Regions from separate parts of the Massilia sp. UBA6681 genome, predicted to be linked through region 2. Evidence: predicted binding sites of a transcription regulator. Region 2 holds the regulator's gene; the other holds the start of a gene.

Region 1 (8,135 bases), on a different contig from region 2:
TGCTGCTGTTTACCGGCATCCAGCTGGTCGAAGGCTATGTGCTGCAGCCGCTCATCGAAGCCCGGGCGGTGGACCTGCCGCCGGCCCTGGTCGTCGTCATGCAATTGGTCTTCGGCACCCTGTTCGGCTTTGCCGGGGTGGCGCTGGCAACCCCGCTGGCGGCCGGGCTGGCGGTACTGGTCAAGATGCTCTACATCGAGGACGTGCTGGGCGACCGGCCGGCCCAGAAACGAAGTTAGCGCACAGAACCCCACGGGGGTCAAACCCCACGGGGGTCAGGTCTGACATTCGGACACGAACTCAAGCATTAGGCTGTTGTATTGCTCAGCCCGTGTCTAAATGTCAGACCTGACCCCGTCTGTGGGACGGACAAGAAAAAGCCGCGCAGTGCGCGGCTTTTTCATGGTGGCGGCAAGGCTCAGCGGTTGCCCTTGACGATGTCTTTCACGTCGCCCACCTTTTCCTGCACCTTGCCTTCGGCCTGGTTGGACACGCCTTCGCGCTGGGCCTGGCGGTTGCCGACGGCTTCGCCGACCTTCTCCTGGATCTTGCCGCCGATGTCCTTGGCCTTGCCTTTGATTTGATCGTCGTTCATGTCAGTCACCCTCTTCGGTTGTGAAGCGAGGTCCCACCATAGGCGCGATGAGCGGGGCGTTCTGTTCGCCAGTTAACACACTGGCTTTCGCCAGACGCTGGCCAGCCAGGGCTGCTCCTCGCGCGGCAAGCCGGCTGGGCGGTAGTAATGATGCAGTGGCGTAAAACCCGCCGCGGTCAAGTAGTGCTCCCAAGTCTCGTAGTCGTGGTAGCTGCCGTAGCGCGGGCCGTTCCAGCCTTCACGGTTGTCGCCGCGCGGATTCGAGCTGAACAGGACGCCGCCCGGTTTCAAGGCGCCGTAGAGCTGCGCCAGCACGCCGGGCAGTTCGGCGCTGGGGACGTGGAACAGCGAGGCATTGGCAAAGATGCCGTCGAACATGGCCGGCGGCAGGTCGAGGTGCAGGAAATCCTGGTGCCAGACTTCGCAGCCGCTGAAGCTGCGCGCCATCTCGGCGAAACGGGCGCTGCCGTCCAGGCCGATGGCCTTGTGGCCCAGGCTGGTGAAGGTCTTGAGGTCGCGGCCCGGGCCGCAGCCGAGGTCGAGGATCGTCCAGGGCGCCGGGGCCTCGATCGCGCCCAGCAAGGCATCGATGTTCTGGATGACGTCGTGGTCGATGGTGCCGGCGAAGAAGGCGTCGGCGGTCTGGTCGTAGTGGGCCAGGGTGCGGCGGGAGATGTCGTCTGCGTTCATGACAGCATTATCCGCCAGAGCGCGGCGCGAGCGAACAGAATCCGTCCGTTCGCGCCGCTCACGCCATTACCAGACGCGCACGCGCTGCTCCGGCGCCAGGTACAGCTTCTGTCCCGGCTGCACGTCGAAGGCCTTGTACCAGGCATCCAGGTTGCGTACGGTGTAGGTGCGGTACTGGCCCGGCGAGTGGCCGTCGGTCAGCACGTTGCGGCGCAGTGAGGCTTCGCGCATCTTGGTGCGCCAGCTCTGGGCGAAACCGGTGAAGAACGCGCGGTCCGCCTCCGTCCCGGCCGCCTTGCCGCTCGGCGAGGCCTTGAAGGCGTCGTAGGCCGCGGCCAGGCCGGCCAGGTCGGACAGGTTCTCGCTCAGCGTCAGCTGGCCGTTGATGGCCAGGTCATCGAAGGGTTTATAGGCGTTGTACTGCTCCACCAGCTTCTGCGAGGCCTTCTTGAAATGGGCCAGGTCTTCCTCCGTCCACCAGTCGCGCAGGCGGCCTTGGGCGTCGAACTGGGCGCCCATGTCGTCGAAGCTGTGGCTGATCTCGTGGCCGATCACCGAGCCGATCGCGCCGTAGTTGTGCGCATCCGATGCCTTCGAATCATAGAACGGCGGCTGCAGGATCGCGGCCGGGAAGTTCAGCGCGTTCTGCAGCGGCAGGTTCACGGCATTGACCAGCTGCGGCGGCATCGCCCACTCGGTCTTCCTGGGCTTCTGCTTGAGCTTGGCGAGCTGCTGGGTGTAGTGGAATTCCTGCGCGCGCAGCACGTTGCCCAGCGCGTCGTTCGGCGAGACCTTCAGGCCCTCGTAGGACTTCCACGCATCCGGATAGCCCACGCCCACGTACATGGTGCGCACCTTTTCCTTGGCCTGGGTGCGGGTCGAGGGCGCCATCCAGTCGAGCTTGTCGATGCGGCGCTCGAAGGCGGTCTTGATGTCGGCGACCATCTTCAGGATGCGCGCCTTGTCCTCGGCCGGGAAGTACTTGGCGACGTACATCTTGCCGACGGCTTCGTCCATCGCGCCATTGGTGGCGGCCAGGGCGCGCTTCCAGCGCGGCGACTGCTGCGGCGAGCCGGTCAGGCCCTTGCCGTAGAACTCGAAGCGCAGGTCGGAATAGGCTTTCGGCAGCGTGCTGGCGAACTGGTTCAGGCTGTGGAAGGCCAGGTAGTCCTTCCAGGTGCCCAGGTCGGTGGCGGCCACCTGCTCGGCGGCGCCCTTGAGCGCCCCCGGGTGGTAGGCGATGAAGCGGTCCTGGCCAGCCAGGCGCGCGCCCTTCATGAAGGCGTTCCAGTCCATGCCCGGCGCCTTGGCGGCGAAGTCCTTCATGGTCCAGGTATTGTTGGCCTTCTGGATGTCGGCCGACTCTTCGCGCGAAGCGTGGCTCTCGGCCAGTCTTGACTCCAGCGCGAAGATGTTCGCCGCACGCTCGTCGGCCCGGTCGTAGCCGGCCAGTTTCAGCATGGCAGCGATGTACTGCTGGTACTTGGTGCGCAGCTCGGCCATCTTCGGGCTGTTGTCGAGGTAGTAGGCGCGGTCCGGCAGGCCGATGCCGCCCTGCAGCAGGTAGGGCACATTGCGCGACGGGTCGGTCAGCCCCTGGTTGAACCACACGCCGAACAGGTTCGGGGTGTTGAAGTTGGTCGCGTTCAGCGGGTCGACGTCGGCACGCAGGAATTCGCCCAGCACGCGCGAGAGCGCGGCGCGGTCCTCCATCGCCTCGATTCTATCCAGGCGCGGCTTGAGCGCGGCCAGGCCGGCCGACTCGATCGCCGCCTCGTTCATGTACGCGGTGTAGAAGTCGGCCACCTTGCGCGCCTCGGGAGTGGCGGACTTGCTGGCCGCCGTGTCCTCGATCAGCTTGACGATGCGGGCATTGGTGTCTTCGGCCAGTACGGCCATCGAGCCCCAGGAACCGCGGTCGGCCGGGATCTCGGTCCTGGCCATCCATTCGCCGTTGGCGTAGGCATAGAAATCGTCACCTGGCAGCACGACGGCGCCGGCCGGCGTGGCGGGCGCCACGGCGGCGGCGCTTTGCTCTGCGGCGTAGGATGGAGCCATGGCAAATGCGCCGCACAGCGCCAGGGTGATGGCAGTCTTGTTCAAGGTCCAGCTGGTTTTCATTCGCTTCCCTTCTTGTGAAAGTGGTGTTTGCTCTTTATTGCAGGGCGGCGCGGACCTGCGGTAACAGGCGCGCTTTCTGGTCGGCGCGGATGCGCACGCCGTTGCCGACGCGTTCGGCTTCGACAACGCCGTCCGGACCGAAGTTCTTGCGCATGTACGCTTCCATCATCTCCGCATGCACCGGATTGCTGGAGGAAGCGACGATGCTGGCGAACAGGCTGTTGCGGCCCAGCGCTTCCATATTGGCCAGCAGCGCGTCGCGGTTGGCGATGGCGAACTTCCAGGTCTGGTCGAGGTGCTCGCCGGCGACCCCGCCAATAATATAAGGCACCAGATCCGGCGGGGTGTGCGGCGACAGGAGCGACTGCAGGGTACGCGCGGCCAGCTGCGGGTCCTGGGCGCCCGTGAGGGCGCGGCCAAAACGGTTACGCTCTTCGCTGGTGGGGGCGTTCGCGGCGCGCGCGGCAAGAAGCTCGTAGGTGGCCTTGTCCGCATAGCGGCCGGCGGTGCCGGTGACGAAGTCGATCATCGAGGGCGGCACCGAGGACGGGTCCTGCACATAGCGCGCGAACCTGGCCTTGCCCTCGTCGATGGCCTGGCGGTCGCCGGCGCGGGCCAGCGCGGTGGCCAGCATGCCGCGCAGCTGGGCGTCCTCGGCGGTCTCCCCCGGCTTTTCTTCCCAGCCCAGCTTGTCGAACTTCGGGCGCGCGAAATCGACCAGGAAGCGGCGGATCAGGGCCTGTTCCGGCTCGCCGCGCGCCAGCGAGTCGAGCGTGCGCAGGTTCGACAGGATCGCGTCCCAGACCGCCACGCGCGGCTCGTCGCCGTACTTGCGCACCAGGTCGAGGTAGGCCTCCAGGCCCATGCGGCCGTTCGAGGCGAAGCTCCAGGTGTCCGACAGCAGCTTCAGGCGCGTGCTGTCCGGCAGGCGCGGCGCCTGCTCGGCCAGGGCGTGGAAGCTGGCCGCGTCGTACTGCACGCGGAAGTAGCCGACGCTGTGCGGGTCGACCACCAGGGTGCCGTCGCAGCTGCCCTGGTTGATGGTCGTGCTGGGGCCGGACAGCAGCGTGGTCCAGGCCTTGCCGTTGACGGTGCCGACCTGCAAGGGCACGTTCCACAGGCGTTTTTCACGGGGCGGCTCGTCGAGGCGGTACTGCTCCTGCGACAGCGTCACCTTGCGCCTGCCCTCCTCGCAGGCCTGCTCGACCCGGATCAAGGGGAAGCCCGGCTGGAGGGTCCAGTCCGAGGCCAGCTTCCCGACCGGCTTGCCGGAAGCCTTTTCCAGCGCGGCCCACAGGTCGCTCGATGTCGTATTCGAATACTGGTGCTTCGCCATGTAGGCGCGCATGCCCTTGCGGAAGGCCGATTCGCCCAGGTAGGCTTCCAGCATGCGCAGGAAAGCCTCGCCCTTCAGGTAGGTGATGGCATCAAAAGCCGCCGCGGCCTGCTCCTCGGTCTCGATCGGGGTCTGGATCGGGTGGGTGGTCTTGCGCGCGTCCAGGTTCATCACGTATTCGCGCTCGGCCATGCCTTCCAGGTAGGGACGCCATTCGGGGTGGAAGTGGTGCGTCGCCTTGGTCGCCATCCACGAGGCGAAGCCTTCGTTGAGCCACAGATTGTCCCACCAGGCCATGGTCACCAGGTTGCCGAACCACTGGTGCGCCAGCTCGTGGGCGTTGATGTTGAAGGTGAACTTCTTGACCTTCTCCGGGCTTCTCTTCGGGTCGTACAGCAGGGTCGGCTCGTTGTAGACGACCGCGCCCCAGTTTTCCATGGCGCCGTTGAAACCGCCCGGAATCGCGATCTGGTCCAGCTTGGGCAGCGGGTACGGGATGCCGAAGTAGTTGTTGAAGTAGCGCAGCAGGTCGCGTGTGGCCCCCAGGGCAAAGGTGGCCGAGCCGAGCTTGCCTTCGGTCGTCACGATGCCGATGTCGACGCCATCCTGCTTGCTTGATAAGCGCTCGAGCTCGCCGGCCACCAGCACCACCAGGTAGCTCGGCATCTTCGGGGTGTTGCCGAAGCTGATGCGCTGCATCCCGCCGGCGAGGTCTTCGCGCTTGTCGATCGGGGTGGTGGAGTAGGCCTTGAAATTGCCCGGCACGTCGACGGTGAGCTTGAAGCGCGCGCGGAAGGCCGGTTCGTCCCAGGTCGGGAGCATGCGCCGGGCGTCGGTCGGCGCCATGGTGGTGGCGATCAGCTTCTTGTCCTGGCCGCCCGCCTTGTAGTTCACGTAGAACAGGCCGCGCCCTTCGCGGTTGATCTGGCCGCGGAAGGCCAGCGCCAGCGCGTACCTGCCGGGCGCCAGCGGCTGGGACAGCGCGAAGCGCAGGGTCTGCTGCTTCTTGTCGAGGATGGGGTCGAGTTTCAAGCTGCCGATGTGCTTGCCCGTCAGGCTGGCCGAATCGATCTGCATGTTCTCGGCGTTCAGCATGATGGTCGAGGTCGGCTTCAGGACGTCGATCTCGACCGTCTGGGTGCCGCGGAAGCTGTTGGCGGCGACGTCCGGCACGATGTGGGCGTCGTACTGCAGCGGCACCACGTCCTTCGGCAGCTTGCCCGGCGTTGCCGCGAAAGAAAACGGCGCCTCGGCCTGCGCCGTGGCGGCGCCCAGGGCCAACGCAAGCGCGGCCGTGGCTTTGCGAGCCCGGGCGACTGGCATGTCTCTCATAAGTCTCTCTCTCGAATCTGTTTTTATGTGACGGTTCCTGCGCGCGACGGCGCAAGAACCCAGCACGCACTGTAGGAAAGCCCGGCGCCGCCTGCGCCCGGATTGCGACAGACTGCAAAAAACGGGGCCAGACTGCTGAAACCGGGGAATGGCGGAGGCATTCGAAAAAAATCCGAAATTTTTCTCGAATTACCCTAAAGTTCCCGAAAGCCCATCCGTAAATGCCTTAGATACCCGGCAATCCGGCCGGCGTTCATTGCCTTGGTGCCAACATGACCTCGAACGACGTCCTCTCGATGTACGAAAACCTCGCTGGCCTCAGCAGCCAGATGAAGGGCGCCGCCGAGGCTGGCGACTGGACCGGTTTCGACAAGCTGAACGTGCAGGCGGCGGTGGCCGCTGGGGCCGCGATCGGCGGCGTGCCGGCACTGGAAGGCGCCAAGCGCCAGCGCAAGATCGACCTGCTCAAGCAGCTGATGGCCAATGACCGCGCGATTCGCGACGTGACCGAACCCTGGATGGGGCAGCTGGACCGCGCGATGTGCGCGCACTGAACAGCACGAATTGACGATCGAAGGCACCTGCGGGTGCCTTTTGTTTTTTGGCTACGATTCCAGCTTGCTCAGCTTGCCCAGGCAGCGGCGCTGGTAACTGTTGAGCCCCTCCGTGACGAGCGCATCGTCCTCGGCCAGCTTCCCGGCATCGATCAAGAGCCGCAGCTTGGCGATGTGATCCCCCTGCGCCAGCGCCTGCGCCAGGTTCGGGCCATCCGGTTCGCCGGCCCGGGCGATTGCCTCGGCCACCGTATCCGGGAAATCCCAATGCCTGGCGATGACCGCCGACAGCTGCCGGCTGCGCGCCAGCAGTTCCACCCCGAACGCTTCGGAGGCCGGCACCTTGCCGTTCTGGCAGATGCGGTCGCCAAGGCGGAAGGCGACGATCAGCCCGACGTCCTGCATCAGCCCCGCCAGGCAGGATTCGAAGATGTCGGCCGCCACCGCCGAAGCCATCAGGCTCGCCGCCACCGCGCATCTTTCGGAATGGTTCCATACCAGCGGCGCCGCACGGCGGGCAAAGCCCGCCTCGTGCAGCCTGATGAGGGGCCGGAAGGCGACCCGCGCCAGCAGCATGCGCAAGCCGTTCTGCCCGAGCAGCATGATGGCGGCGTCCAGGGTCTTGATCGGGGTGACCGGACGATAATAGGCGCTGTTGGCCTCGCGCAGCACTTCGGCCACCAGCACCACGTCTTCGGCCACCTGGCCGGCCAGCTCGCCCGTGCTGACGCTCTCGTCGCGCAGGCTGCGCAGCAGCTTGGGGATCAGTTCCGGGACCCGCGGCACCAGCTCGGCCGCGATGGCCGGGTTCTGCGCCAGCGTGCGCACCTGCTCCAGGATCAGGCGCTCGGCCTCGGGCGGCGCGTCGAACCTTGCCGGGCCAGCCAGCCAGAGGTAATACAGGGCGTCGGTCGCGGCATGGTCCGTGCCGCCGCCCGGCTCCTCGGGCGCGGCCGCCTGGGGTTCCGCGCCGCTCAATAAACGATTGATCCAGTTCTTCATAGTCCGCCAGGGTCTGTGCCGCAGGTGGGATTGTAGCCCAAGGGCCCACCATGCAAAACGCATGAACTGCGAATGGACGTCCTGAAAAGACAAAAGCGCCCGCAGGCGCTTTGAGATGTGCCCGAGCAGAAGGCTCGGCCACGGAATCGGGGAGAGCGATCACCAGGTATCTCCTGGCGTCGCCTCTTGCCGGTTGCATCCGGCGTTCGCTGCCTCAGTTGACACGCGAACCGCTTCCGGACACAGGCGTTTCTTCAACGTCTGCCTGCTTTCCGCGCCACGCTATCGGTGGTGGCTGCGCCAGGCCTCTGTGCCGTTCGTGATCTCGCGACCACGGAGTGAGTATAGCAAGAATTTCAATCTTGTGTAGACGAGTTGTGCGCGGCCTCGTCCAGGGTCGGCTCGCGCGCCGAGGCAGGCAGGGGCTTGCGTCCCAGCCGCGCCTTGACGCGCGCGCCCAGACCGACGCGGGGCCCTTCCGCGCGCCTTGCCGTCCGCCTGGCGC
Region 2 (8,135 bases):
GCCCTCGACCTCGATGCGCTGCGGCGCATCCTTGAGCAGGCCCGCCACCGCGCCCAGCACCTCGCGCGCCTCCTGCTGCAGGGTCGCCTCGCCTTGCGCGAACAGCACGCTCGCATTGAGTTCGATGCCGATGCCGCGCGCGTTCTGCGTCACCCGCACCTGGCCCGATTTCACCAGCGGCATCAGGGTGGCCGTGAGGTCTTTCGCCAGGATTTCCATGCGCTCGCGCTCGCGCCGCGCGGCTTCCTGGCGCTTGCGGTTGACGATGTGCGACAGCGGCAGCACCGGCTCGACGCTGGTGTGCGCCTGCGGCGCCACGCTGCGCCCGCCGAAGGCGTCGCCCAGGGCTTCGGACAGCACCGCGTATTTTCCCTCGTTGACGATCGAGATCGCGTACATGACGACGAAGAAGGCGAACAGCAGCGTGATGAAATCGGCATAGGAGATCAGCCAGCGCTCGTGGTTTTCCTGGGCCCCATCGTCGTAGCGTTTGCGCGCCATGATCCGGTCAGTGGCGCGTTAGCAGGCTCGCCACCCGTTCGTCGACCACGCGGGTGTGGTCGCCGGTGGCGAGGTCGTGGAAGACTTCGGCGAGGATCTCGTACTGGGCCACCTTGTCGCTGACGATGGCCTTCAGTTTATTCCCGACCGGGTAGAAGAACAGGTTGGCCAGTCCCACGCCGTACACGGTGGAGACGAAGGCCACCGCGATGCCGGACCCCAGGCGCGCCGGATCGGACAGGTTTTCCATCACGTGGATCAGGCCCAGCACCGCGCCCAGGATACCGATGGTGGGCGCATAGCCGGCCGCCGACTCCCAGATGCGCGCCGCCTGGCGCTGCGAGAATTCGTAGGCGTTGATCTCGTTCTCGAGCAGGCTGCGGATCTTCTCGGGCTGGATGCCGTCGACCACCAGGCGCAGGCCCTTCTGGATGAATTTATCCTTGGTGCCCATGTACTGCTCGAGCGAGAGCAGGCCGTCGCGCCGCGCGGAGAGGCTCCACAGCGCGATCTCGCGCGACAGCAGCTCACGGTTCGATTTAGGCGGGAAAAACACCCAGCGCAGCATGCGCAGGCCCAGCATGAAGCTGCGCCGCTCGCTCTGCAGCAGGGTGGCGCCGAAGGTGCCGATCACCACGATGGCGAAGGCGGACGGATGGATCAGCGACGCGAACTTGCCGCCGTCCAGCGTATGACCGATGAAGATGCCCGCGATCGCGAGCACCAGGCCGGCTACGCTGGCCCAGTCCACAATTGCTCCCGCAGCGCCGCGCGCAGACGCGACACGGCCTGGGTGTGCAGCTGCGACACCCGCGACTCGCTCACGCCCATGACGGCGCCGATTTCCTTCAGGTTGAGTTCTTCCTCGTAGTAGAGCCCCATCAGCATCTTCTCGCGCGGCGGCAAGGCGTCGATGGCGTCGATCACGGCCTGGCGGAAGCCCGTATCGAGCAGGCTGCGCAGCGGATCGCTGTCGTCCACCGCATAGCGGTCGAGGAAGCTGTCGCTGCCGCCGTCCTCGCCCTGGTCGTGGAAGTCTTCGTAGTAGAGCAGCTGGTGGCCGCCGCCGTCGCCCAGCATCTCCTGGTAGTCGGCAAGCGACATCTTGAGCGACTTGGCGATCTCGGATTCGCTGGCCGGACGGCCCAGGCGCTGCTGCAGCGCCTCCATCGCGGCTTCCACCTTGCGCATGTTCTGGCGCGTACTGCGCGGCATCCAGTCGCTGTTGCGCAGCTCGTCGAGCATGGCGCCGCGGATGCGCAGCACCGCATAGGTCTCGAACTGGGCGCCGTGGTTGTCTTCGTAGCGGTTGATCGCGTCGAGCAGGCCCATCATGCCGGCCTGCACCAGGTCATCGACTTCCACCGAAGGCGGCAGCTTGGCCTTCATGTGGTGGGCAAGACGCTTCACCAACGGCATGTGCTCCGTCAGCAAATGGTTCTTGTCCGCTTTCCCTTTGACCGTGTACATGCGTTCTGCTTTTCTCTTCCGCTATCTTTGTTCTTCATCCCCTGCCCATGCCAGGCATCGCGTGCAACGCGAACTTGCCTGCCAGGCGACGGAAGGCGACCGAGGCCCCCGCCAGCGGGAAGGCATCGACCACCGCCCGGCCCAGGCGCGCGGCCCGGTGCAGGTACTCGTCGGCCGGCACCGAACCCATCGAGCGCAGGTTGACCGCCAGGTAGCGTGTTGCCGCAGCTGACATATTATCGTATACCACCTTGGCCTCCGCCTCTGTCGCGCCGGTCACCAGGATGCCGAAGGGACGGCGGCCCAGTTGCTGCGCCAGGCGCTTGATCAGCGCATAGGCATTCGTGATCGACGCGGCGCTGGTAGAGACCTGCACCACGATCTCCGAGCTCGCCATCAGCGGCAGCGGGAATTCGCCGCTTGGCCCCAGTTCGCCGTCGACCATCACGATGCCGGCCTGCCCCACCAGCACGTCGAAGGTCTTGGCCAGGCGGCGCGCGTCATTGCTGCCGTGCGGACGGCCGAGCGATGCCACCGAAAAGCCCTGCGGCACCGCGTGCAGCACCTGGTTCAGGCCATACTCCTGGCGCGCCACGGCGGCCAGGCTGGCGGCCCGGTTCAGGCCCAGGCGGCGCGCCACGCCGTAGTCGCGTTCGCAGGCGTCGACGATCAGGACCTCGTTCCCCAGCTGGGCCAGCGAGGCGCCCAGGTTGACCAGCATGGCGCCCTTGTCGTCTTCGGGCGTGGCGGACAGAAAAGTGACGATGCGCGGGCGCGGGCCCTGCAGCATCCGGCGCAGGCCTTCGGCCTGGTCGAAATCGAAACTAGCCAAGGTGCACCTCGCGCAGCGAACGGTCCTGGCCGGCGGCGGCCATCATCAGCGGCAGGTCGGCGTCGCCGAACTGGCTTGCCGCGTTGCGGTTGTTGCGGAAGGCGCGGTCGATCAGCATGGCGCGGTCGGCCAGGTGCAGGTCTTCCGGCACGCGCTGGCCGTTCGAGATGTAGTGCAGGTTGAGCTTCTGGCGGATCACGACGTCGAGCACGTTGCCAATCGAGGCGGCTTCGTCCAGCTTGGTCATGATGCAGCCGGCCAGGCCCGAGCCCTGGTAGGCGCGCACCACTTCGTTCAGGGTCTCGCCGGTCGAGGTCGCGTTCAGGCACAGCAGGCGCTTCACGTCGGCGCCGGATTCGGAGAGCATGGCCACCTGTTCGGTCACCATCTGGTCGCGCTGCGACATGCCGATGGTGTCGATCAGGACGGTGTGCTTGTTCTTGAGTTCTTTCAGGGCGATGCGCAGGTCGGCCTCGTCCTTCACCGAGTGCACCATCACGCCGAGGATCTTGCCGTAGATGCGCAGCTGCTCGTGGCCGCCGATACGGTAGGCGTCGGTGGTGATCAGGGCCAGCTTGTCAGGTCCGTGGCGCATCACGCAGCGCGCTGCCAGCTTGGCGGTGGTGGTGGTCTTGCCGACGCCGGTCGGGCCAACCAGGGCAAACACGCCGCCGCGGTTCAAGAGATCGTCTTCGTTGGCGATGGTGGTGAGGTTGCGCGCCAGGACGGTCTTGATCCAGCGGAGGGCTTCGGCCACATCTTTCGTCGCCGGCATCTTGTCGATCAGGTAGCGCGCCAGGGTGGCCGAGAAGCCGGCAGCCAGCATCTCGCGCAGCACGGCGGCCTTCTGCGGCTCGCGCTGTTGCGTCGCGTTCCAGGACAGTTCGGCCAGCTGGGTTTCCATCAGGCCGCGCATGGCGCGGATCTCGTTCATCATGCCGCTCATTTCGTGAGCAGCCGATTCCTTGGCCTGGGCGATGGCGGCGCTCATCATCTGGGTCATGGCGGCCATGTCGATGCCCGGCTCCGGGCTCGGGGCGCGACGGTTGACGTAGGTCGGCGGGATTTCCGGTTCGATGGCAGGCGCTGCGCGGCGTTCCACATAAGCTTGGCCGGCGAACGGGTCCAGCTTCGGCGCAGCGGCGCGTGGCGCAGGCTGGCGCGGTTCCGGGGCGGCGGGCGCGAAGGCGGCCGGGGCGCGGCTGAAGACGGGTTCCGGGTCGAAATCGTTGTCGAAGGCCTGGAAGCTCGGCGCCTGCGGCTCGTCGATGGCTGGGGAAGCCAATGCGGCGACGTCGTCGTTGTCGAGTGCGAGGATCTCGACCACGCCGTCCACCGGGCGGTTGGAAAGGATGACCGCGTCAGGGCCGAGCGCCTCGCGCACCTTGCGCAAGGCGTCACGGGAAGTAGCCGCTGTAAATTTCTTCACGTTCATCGTTTCTCTCCGCACTTCAACTGTACTGTTCTATGTCTGATTGATGGGCGCAATCGCCCTTACATAGCCCACATTATTGGCGATGCCATGAGGAAACCATCGAGGGAAAAGGGAGGGAAACCAGGCTTATTTCCCCACGGTCGTCGCTTCCTGCGCCAACCGGGGAAGCAAACGAAGGGAAATTGTGGCATCACAGCGACCGTATTCGGCGCTTGCCTATGCTCGACAAGCTGGAGCAAACCTCCCGGGAGAAACGCACATGCTTCGCTGCTCGTTTGAACTCAATGGTAAACCGATGAGCATGGTTAACGTGTATGCAACACAGTTTCCAGCGTTCTCGGGCTTAGGAGCCCATGCAAATCGCCGGGAATTTGCCTGCCATGCAGGCGTTGGGCCGATTCCCCCTGGTCTCTACTACATAATCGATCGCCAATCGGGTGGCATGCTGGGTCCCTTGCGCGACCTCTTCAGTAACAAATCGGACTGGTTTGCCCTCTATGCCGCTGACGGAAAAATTGACGATGAAACTTTCTGCAATAAAGTAAAGCGAGGCAGTTTTCGGCTTCACCCGAAGGGAAGCCTGGGTATCAGCCAGGGTTGCATTACTATCGACAGCCGTGCTGATTTCAACATCTTGCGCGCCCGCCTGAAGGCAAGCAGTCAGATCGCCATTCCTGGCAGCGCCTTGATGGCTTACGGCCAAATAACAGTCAAGTGAAACCGACTACCACACGCTTCATGCTTGGCACCTGGGTTCTGGCCGGCACCGCCGCCCTAGGGCATTTTTGGCTCGCGCGTCCCGACCTTGGCCCGCAGCTGCCGCCAGCAGTGTCGCTCTGGCTGATCGAGCTTTACAGCTCGACCAACGGAGAAGAACTACGGGATCTCGAAACCTTGCTCGCACTCAGTAGTGCGCTTGTTGTTATCCTTGCTCTGACATTTGCAGGCTGGTTTATCTTCCGGCGTTGCGCGCACAGGCCGGCGTCTTAGCCGGGGCGATATCGACCAGTGCCTGAGGCCAGCCCGACGATTCCTTACATCGCCCCCGCCAAGATAGTCACCCGAATCGTCTTCGTTTCCGGAATCTGCGCCTGCTGGGCGGCGGCATTGGCCGCCTCTTGGGTAATGGCGCACGACAGCTGAAACGCGCGACAGATCATGCCAGATATGCAACAATCATCTACAACGCTGATAACTGATATAAGTAGCGTGATTACAACGCAATGTTACGGCGAGCAATCAGTTGATGAAACTCAATTGTCTCAGATTGTAACTGTGACGAATTTGATGCATACTCGGTCGTACCGGGTTTCCGGAACAATAACGAAAGGCCCAACAGATGAAGTTCAGGATACCGAAGCGTCAAGCCGGCATGTCTGGAGAAGCCTTTTTGATCACCTTCTGCAAGACGCTGGACAACAGCATCCCTGCCCTGAGGGCGGCGTTCCTGATCGCAGGCGTCATCGCCGCAGGCCTGCGTTTGGGTCGTGTGGGAGATTTCCTGTTCGTCACAGGATTGTTGTTGCACTTCTCGATCTGGTTCGAGAACTGGTGGGTACAGCGGCGACGCCGCTGATACCGGCCGCCGCGGACCGGTATCGCGGCGTGCAAATCAGGAAGACGAGGAAGCGTTGGCGCTGGCCGAGATGGCGTCGGCGCTGGCACGACCGGCAACACCCCAGCGGCCACGCACGAGACGGCCATACACCACGATGTAGAGCGCAAGCTGCGCCGCCACGATCGCCAGGCTGACCGGCGCCGATGCGCCGGCAATCACACTCACCGCCACGCACATCGCCACCGCAGGAGCGATGAAGCACACCACGCTGGCATTGCGGTTCCACGGACGCGACGCGTCACGGCGGACATGCTTGAAGACGAGCCGGCGGTACACCAGCGTATGCAGGTGCAGCGCGTCCGGCGCGCCCGGGCTGACGTTCTGGATCACGCGGCGGCGATACATGCTGAACAGCACCTCGATGACCGGATAGCCGCAGATCGCCAGCACCTGCCATGCATTCACCGACGGGTTGCGCACCAGGAGCAGCACGGCCATTTCCGAGACCAGGAAGCCCAGGAAGTAAGCGCCGCCATCGCCCAGGAACAGCTTGCCGAACGGATAGTTCAAGGCCAGGAAACCGGCGGTCGCGCCGATGCACAGAGCGCCGATGGCCACCACCAGATGGTCGCCATGCTGCAGGCCGACGGCAGCCAGGCCGGCGGACATGATGATGATCGTGCTGCTCGACAAGCCGTTGAAGCCGTCGATGATGTTGATGGCATTCGAGCCGCCCGAGACGACCACGGCCGTCACGATGATGGCGAACGGAGCAAATGCGAGCAGCGTATCCACGCCCCACAGGTCGAGTTCGGTCACGGTCGCGCCCAGGGCGGCGCTGGCGATCATCGCACTCATGGCGGTCGCGGCCAGGCGCACCCGAACGGACACGCGCTTGGTGAAGTCTTCGATCAGGCCGGCGAGGAAAGCCGGCAGGCTGGCGAGCAGCAGCAGGCGGATGTCGGCCGAATGCAGGGGGTTGACGCCAGCCGGCGCCAGCATCTGGAACAGCGCCAGACCAAGCAGCACGCCTGCCATGACACCGATACCGCCGATGCGCGGCACTGCGGTCGTGTGCACCTTCTGCACGCCGTTCAGGTCGTGGTCGTGAGAGAGCTTACCGTGCCATTTCTGCGACAGGACGATCAGCAGACACACAGCAAAACTCACGGCCAACGCCGTCAAGCCAAGCCCAAATTGTTGATATTCCAGCATTATTAATCGCAAAGACACCGAACGTGTTCAATCCAACTGAACAACGTTGGCTGATCGGGAGGTGGTTGTAGATGAGCCGCGATGACATCACGGCCCGGGAAATTTCGTGCACTGTTTTAGAGCAACGAGAATGTTATCACAAATCAACACGTTAACTTGACTTTGGGCACTGGGAACAGCCCCCAGAACAGGGGGATGATTCCAAAAAGAGACAAATCGGTAGCCATCACTGCCTTGACTACGCGGCATGCTTACATCGGCACACCCACCAGGCTGGTCACCCGGATCGTCTTGGTCTCCGGAATTTCGTTATGCGACAGCACCTTCAGCTGCGGCACCGCACGGCGCAGGAAGCGCGACAACAACACGCGTAGCGGGGCCGGCACCAGCAGCACCGGGCTCAGGCCCATCTGTTCCTGCTGGGCGGCGGCATTCGCCGCCTGCTGCGCAATGGTGTCGGCCAAGCCGGGCTCGATGCCGGTGCCGTCGCCGCCCGCCCCCATGGCCTGCATCAGCAAACGCTCGAGACGGTTGTCGAGGGTCATCACCGACAGTTCATTCGTGCCCGGGAACAGCTGCTGCACGATGGCCCGGCCCAGCGCCACCCGCACCATGGCGGTCAGCTCGTTCGGGTCCTGGGTCTGGCCGGCGTACTCAGACAGGCACTCGATGATGGTGCGCATGTCGCGGATGTGCACGCCTTCCAGCAGCAGGTTCTGCAGCACTTTCTGCAGGGTCGACAGCGACACCACCTTCGGCACCAGGTCTTCGACCAGCTTCGGCGCCCCCTTGGCCAGGTGATCCAGCAGGTCCTGGACTTCCAGTCGGCCCAGCAGTTCCGAGGCGTGGGTCGTGATCAGGTGGTTCAGGTGGGTCGCCACCACGGTGCCGGCGTCGACCACGGTATAGCCCAGGCTCTGCGCCTCGTCGCGCAGGCTGGCGTCGATCCAGGTGGCCGGCAGGCCGAAGGCCGGGTCGGTGGTGACCAGGCCCGGCAGCGTGCCGCTGGCCATGCCCGGATTGATCGCCAGGAACTGGCCGTTGATCGCTTCGCCAGTCCCCACTTCCACGCCCTTGAGCGTGATGCGGTAGGCCGAGGGTTTCAGTTCCAGGTTGTCGCGGAT

Evidence for each region. Region 2 encodes FliA, which starts transcription of late flagellar genes. Its sites were predicted from a motif close to CTAAAGTTTNNNNNNNNNNNGCCGNTA; they were not measured.
Region 1: the regulator FliA is predicted to act here: its motif matches at 6,269-6,295, upstream of B2R83_RS11805 (flagellar protein FliT).

The regions. Positions count from the first base shown of each region.
Region 1 is NZ_DKJX01000072.1:360-8,494, reverse strand. Features, by position in the region: gene B2R83_RS11830 (AI-2E family transporter) at 1-239, shown strand, start outside; gene B2R83_RS11825 (CsbD family protein) at 419-595, opposite strand; gene B2R83_RS11820 (class I SAM-dependent DNA methyltransferase) at 668-1,285, opposite strand; gene B2R83_RS11815 (M13 family metallopeptidase) at 1,352-3,406, opposite strand; gene B2R83_RS11810 (M1 family metallopeptidase) at 3,441-6,074, opposite strand; gene B2R83_RS11805 (flagellar protein FliT) at 6,347-6,628, shown strand; gene B2R83_RS11800 (HDOD domain-containing protein) at 6,680-7,630, opposite strand; gene B2R83_RS11795 (hypothetical protein) at 7,987-8,135, opposite strand, start outside.
Region 2 is NZ_DKJX01000052.1:94,374-102,508, reverse strand. Features, by position in the region: gene motD (flagellar motor protein MotD) at 1-501, opposite strand, end outside; gene B2R83_RS08275 (flagellar motor protein) at 509-1,252, opposite strand; gene B2R83_RS08270 (RNA polymerase sigma factor FliA) at 1,234-1,971, opposite strand; gene B2R83_RS08265 (MinD/ParA family ATP-binding protein) at 2,006-2,803, opposite strand; gene flhF (flagellar biosynthesis protein FlhF) at 2,796-4,238, opposite strand; gene B2R83_RS08255 (DUF2778 domain-containing protein) at 4,498-4,956, shown strand; gene B2R83_RS08250 (hypothetical protein) at 4,953-5,228, shown strand; gene B2R83_RS08245 (hypothetical protein) at 5,578-5,814, shown strand; gene B2R83_RS08240 (MraY family glycosyltransferase) at 5,851-6,966, opposite strand; gene flhA (flagellar biosynthesis protein FlhA) at 7,263-8,135, opposite strand, start outside.